2 regions of the Microbacterium sp. MRS-1 genome follow, and region 2 is predicted to be linked to the other one. Evidence: predicted binding sites of a transcription regulator. Region 2 holds the regulator's gene; the other holds the start of a gene.

Region 1 (2,866 bases), on a different contig from region 2:
GCCGGGCCCTACGCGTCTGGCACCGATGGTGACCCCGCGCTGATGGCGCAGAACCTGAAGCGGCTGGAGACGGCGGCGTGGCCGCTGTTTCGGGCCGGCCATGTGCCCATGATCGGCGAATGGGTGGCGCTTCCGGTGCTCGAGAGTGCGGGGGCGACGGGCCCGACCGATCCGCTGGCCGCGGAGGTCATGTATCCGACGGCGGAGCGCCTGTTGCAGCGCTGCGACGCGGTGCTGCGTCTGCCGGGAGAGTCGCGCGGTGCGGATCAGGATGTCGCGATCGCCGAGTCGCGCGGGCTGCCGGTGTATTACGCCCTCGAGGATGTGCCGGGCGTGGTGGCGCCGGGTTCGTCGGAGGCGGCCGCGCCGCACTCCTGAGGCGACCGGACCGCGCGGGAACGCCGGACGGACGTGCGCGGATCAGAACGGCGGTACGGAATCGGCCATCGCCGGCGGTGGCGCGGGACTCATGACGAACGTGACCGGTGGGATGGGTGCGTCCTCGCGGTAGAGGCGACCGGTCGGCGAGGTCCACTCCAGGACTCCCCCGGGGTGTTGTCGCACCGTCCAGGCGGTGAACTGCTTCATCGAATGATGTCGCTGGCACAGGTGGGCGAGGTTCCCCAGGGCGGTGGGTCCGCCCCGGGCGTGGTCGATGGTGTGGTCGATCTCGCAGCGGATGGCCGCGCGGCGGCATCCGGGAAAGCGGCAGTGCTGGTCGCGGGCGCGCAGGAATCGCCGCTGCGGTCCCGCGGTGCGGTACCTGTCGACCGCGATGACGGTGCCGTCGACGGGATCGGTGAGCACGCGCGCGAGCGAGTGGGTCTCGGCAGCGAGGCACCGCGCGGTGTCGGCGTCGATGGGTGCGCGCCCGACCAGGTCGACGGGCCCCTCGTCGGCGCCGAGGAGGATGAGGGCCGGCACGATGACCTGCACCTGGGCGCGGATCGCACCGAGCGTTCCCGGCCCGTCGCCGGAGGCGGTCGGATCGAGCGCCGGCGCGCCCGTCAGGAGAAGGTCGCTGAGCACGTCGGCACGCACCTGATCGGTCGTGCGCGGGTCGTCGTCGTCGGGGGTGCGCGCATCGATGATGACCGTCGCCTGCTGCGTGAGGCGGTCCATGACCCCCTCCGCAATGACGGTCGGAACCGTCGCGATGAGGTCGGACATGCCCTGGGCGCCCGGCACCACGCGCACCCGTCGGCCGCGGCTCGCTTCTGCGTGCCGTTCGGTGAACGAGCGCTCGGCGCAGCGTTCGGCGAGGATCTCGACGGCAGAACGCACGCGGTTGGGCGTGTCGCCGGCGCACAGCCGGATCGCCTCCGCCTCGAACTCGGCCCGGCGATCGGCAGGCACGGGCGCCCCGGCATCCATGATCACCCGTACGTGAGCGCGAGTGAGGCGCCCGCTCTCCCAGGCGTCGAGGGTGGCGGGGTAGCTCTCGACGAGCTCACGCGCCTCGCCGATGCGCTGCTGCACGGTGCGGTCGGTCACTCGCATCACTCCCCCGAGTTCGGCGGCGATCGAACGCAGGGCCATGTCGTGCACGCGCACCGAGCCCCGCTGGGTGGCAGCCTGACGCTCGGCGAGTTGCCCGGCTCGCGCCAGCAGCTTCACTTCAGCCACCTGCGCCGCCGAGACCGCCGCCAGCACCGTCTCGGTGTCGGCGACGAGAGACGCGAGCGCGGACAGCTGGTCGCTGTCTTCGCTCATCGGCGCGATCTCTTCCATGCCTCCAGTGTAGCGACACCTTCGGACATTTATTCGAATGAAGAGACTCCTCGGGAAGGGCGGGCGCCTTCTCGATGTGACGGCACCGCCTGGCAGCTGGCGACGCGTCAGCCGTTGCAGGCCCAGCCGTCTCCGTCACCGTCGAGCTTGTAGATGTCGCGGCCGACGACGCGGGCGACGCCGTCGAAGTAGGCGGGACCGTTGCCCTTTCCGCCCGCGCAGTCGACGTCGCTCGCGATGGGCACGCAGGCGTCGGCGTAGTTCGGGTCGCAGCTGAGTGTGTCAGCGTGGTTGGGGACCGCCTTGTCACTCTGATTCGGGACCACCCCGCGCGTTGTCGGAGCGTCGTGTCGGTCTGATTCGGGACCGCCTGTATCGCTTGTCTCGTGCTCGCTGGGAGCACGGAGACGGAGGTGGTCGGGTGGGGAGTCGGGTGGATTTGTTCGCGCGGATCAGGCGTGATCATCGCCTCGAGGGGCTAGGAACGCGGAAGCTTGCCGCCAGGTATGGCGTCGGCCGGAACACGGTGCGGCAGGCGCTGGTGTCCGCGGTGCCACCGACGAGGAAGGTCCCCGAGCGCGTCGCGCCGAAGCTCGGCCCTTTCAAGACGGTGATCGGCGAGATGCTGCGGGAAGATCTGACCGCGCCGCGCAAGCAGCGTCACACGGCGACACGGATCTGGAACCGGCTCATCGACGAGCACGACGCCGATGTCGGTTACCCGTCGGTGCGGGACTACGTGCGAATTCGGCGCCCGCAGATCGAGATCGAAGCCGGGCGCCTGGCCGGCGCGGCGATCATCCCGCAGGAGCACGCTCCAGGCGCGGAAGCCGAGGTCGATTTCGGGGAGCTGTGGATCGACCTCGCGGGGGTGCGGACGAAGGCGTTCCTGTTCGTGTTCCGGATGTCGCACTCCGGGAAGGCCATTCACCGGGTCTACCCGACGCTGTCGCAGGAAGCGTTCCTCGAAGGCCACGTGACCGCGTTCGAGGAACTCGGCGGGGTGCCGACGATGCAGATCAAGTACGACAACTTGGGGCAGGCGGTGAAGAAGGTTCTCAGCGTCGGCCGCCGCCGGGAGGAGAACGAGCGGTGGGCGCTGTTCCGCTCGCACTACGGGTTCGACGCGTTCTAC
Region 2 (2,866 bases):
GCAGGCCGCCGGGGCGACGTCCGCCCTGACACAGCTCTTCTTCCACGCCGACGAGTACCTCGACTTCGTCGAGCGCGCCCGTGCGGCCGGGGTCGTCATCCCGATCGTGCCCGGGATCATGCCCATCACCTCTCCGGGGCGACTGCGCCGAGTGCTCGAGCTCACCGGAGATGCGCGCCCCGACGCTCTCGCCGCGGCGCTCGAGTCGGCTCCGGATGCCGCCGCGCAGCGCGCCGTCGGCCTCGCCCATGCCGCCGACCTCGCGCGGTCCGTTGTCGCCGGCGGCGCCGACGGCATCCACCTCTACGCCTTCAACAACCACGACACCGTTCTGGGCGTGCTGCGCGCCGCAGAGCTGATCTCCGAAGCGAGCCCCTGACGCCGTCCGCTCAGTCGGAGGACTCGTCCGCCGCCGCGCGGCGAAGACCCCAACGACTCCACGCGCGGCGAAGAGCCGCCGCGCGCACGGACTGACCGGCGAGCCACGCGCCGGCGGCGACGGCGAGAGCGATCGCCAGAGCTGCGCCGGTCGCGCCGACCGCCGCCGCCAGCAGCTGGTCGAAGACGGCGGCGGCCGCGGCCGGCGTCAGCGCCGTCCCGGCTGCGGCGGACGACACCGCCGCCCGCCCCGCGGCAGCCGCGATCAGCAGCGCCCCGAGGCACGCCGCCGCCGCGAGTGCGGCCCGCCGCGAGTGCGTTCAGGCGTCGCCGCGCGAGCGCGATCCCGCTGAGGAACAGGATGACGGTAGCGACCGGCATCCACCATCCCACCGTCACGCCGAGCGCATATCCCGTTCGAACGGCGGCGAGGGTGTCTCCGGAGCCGATGACCACGACGTGATCGACGGAGGGGATGAGCGTCGCCCACGCCACGCCCTGCGCGCTCAGACGTTCCTTCACGCCCGCCACCACGGCGCCGACCTGGATGCCGAGTCCGGCCTCGGTCTGCACCACGACGCCGGCGCCATCGGAGGTCGCGGCGAGCGTGAGCGCGCGATGAGACTGCCGGAGAAGCTGTTCCCACAGCGACCCGAAGCCGTCTGAGCGGATCGCGTCGGCGATCGTGTCGTGCACGAGAGTCTGCACGGCGGCGGCGGCAGGCGCTTGCAGTCGCCGCAATGCGTCCGCGGCCCGGTCGCCGACGCCCAGCCCGATGATGCCGTCGACGATCGAGCCGGTGAGGGCGTCGGCGTCGAGCCTCGCGTCCACCGCGTCGGCGGATGCCGCGATCAGCGCGTCCTGCACGGTGGTCGAACGGGCCAGCGGCACAAGCGTCGCGGTGAACGCGTCTTCGTCGACCAGCTGCACCCGCGCCCAGACGCTCAGGATGGACAACGGGAGGCAGACGACGGCCAGGACGATCGCGACGGCCGATGCGAGGGCGCGCGCCCGCGACATGATCAGATCGCGCGCAGGACGGCCACGACGCGACCGAGGACCACCGCGTCGTCGCCGAGGATGGGCTCGAAGGAGGAGTTGCGGGGGAGCAGCCACGTGTGGCCGTCCCGCTGCCGGAAGGTCTTCACCGTCGCTTCGCCGTCGAGCATCGCCGCGACGATGTCGCCGTTGTCCGCGGTCGGCTGCGATCTCACGACGACCCAGTCGCCATCGCAGATGGCGGCGTCGATCATCGACTCGCCGCTGACCTTGAGCATGAACAGGTCGCCCTTGCCGACGAGCTGGCGGGGGAGGGGGAAGATCTCCTCGACCTGCTGGTCTGCCGTGATCGGCACGCCCGCCGCGATGCGCCCCACCAGAGGGACCAGCGCCGCATCGCCCACGGCCGGAGCGAGGTCGGCGGGATTCTCGGCGGCGGCACCCGGCAGGTCGATGAGAACCTCCATCGCGCGCGTCTTGCCGGCGTCGCGGCGGAGGTAGCCGCTCAGCTCCAGCTGGTTGAGCTGATGGGTGACGCTGGACAGCGACTTCAGGCCCACGGCGTCGCCGATCTCGCGCATGCTCGGCGGGTAGCCGTGGCGCGCGATGGAGGTCTGGATCACCTCGAGGATCTTCAGCTGCTTGTCGCTGAGGCTCTTCCGCCTGCGTGTCTGAGGCTTCTCGGCCATGTCGCGCGCTCCTTCGATCGCGTCCCCGGAAGGCAGAGCCTTCGAATGTCGGAGGTTGGTGATGGGGTCGTCTTGTCGAAACCGTATCCGGTTTTCGCACGGTCGGACGGCACGCGTGCGCGTGTCGGATTCGATTCATCTGCGAGAACCGTATCGCTTGACACTCGAACACTATCGAAGATAGATTCGGAACAGAGATTCGCATCCGGCTCTCCCGGCCGAGAGGCGGATGCGAATCTCGACTCGAATCTTCGAGGTGACGCTCTCACCCCCGACGCCGCGGCGCGGGACACGTCTCAAGGAGGAACCCATGACCACGATCGACATCCTCGGCGCCTCGCCCCGCGGCCGTGTCATCGCGGCGGCCCCCGCCACCCGTCTGCGCCTGACGGTTCGTGGTCGCCGGGTGCTCGCCTTCCTCGCCTCGATCCCCGTCATCGTCGCGCTCGGTATCGGCATCGTGTCCGGCGGCGGCGCGCTGGCCTCCAATGAGGGATCCTCGGGAGTCACGTTCACCCACGTCACGGTTCAGCCGGGCGACACGCTCTGGTCGATCGCACGCGCGGTCGCACCTGACGTCGACCCGCGCGACGCCGTCGACGCGATCGTTCGACTCAACGCCTTGGACTCGGGCAGCCTCGATGCCGGACAGAGCATCGCGATCCCGGCCGAGTACTCCGCCGGCCACTGATCAGCCTCGTCCGCTCAACACGGCGACCTCTACGATGGTGAGGGTGAGCGTTCGACTCGATGACCTTCCCCTCAGAGACGACCTGCGCGGCCTGACGCCCTACGGCGCT

What was found. Region 2 encodes LexA, which represses DNA repair genes until DNA is damaged. Its sites were predicted from a motif close to TCGAACANNTGTTCGA; they were not measured.
Region 1: the regulator LexA is predicted to act here: its motif matches at 1,753-1,768, upstream of AS96_RS00170 (HNH endonuclease signature motif containing protein).

The regions. Positions count from the first base shown of each region.
Region 1 covers NZ_JAUF01000001.1:32,000-34,865, forward strand. The annotation lists gene AS96_RS00165 (DUF4406 domain-containing protein) at 1-378, shown strand, start outside; gene AS96_RS00170 (HNH endonuclease signature motif containing protein) at 421-1,731, opposite strand; gene AS96_RS15555 (hypothetical protein) at 1,839-1,976, opposite strand; gene istA (IS21 family transposase) at 2,153-2,866, shown strand, end outside.
Region 2 covers NZ_JAUF01000029.1:38,388-41,253, reverse strand. The annotation lists gene AS96_RS06530 (methylenetetrahydrofolate reductase) at 1-379, shown strand, start outside; gene AS96_RS06525 (hypothetical protein) at 304-1,398, opposite strand; gene lexA (transcriptional repressor LexA) at 1,401-2,066, opposite strand; gene AS96_RS06515 (LysM peptidoglycan-binding domain-containing protein) at 2,377-2,757, shown strand; gene AS96_RS06510 (histidinol-phosphate transaminase) at 2,792-2,866, shown strand, end outside.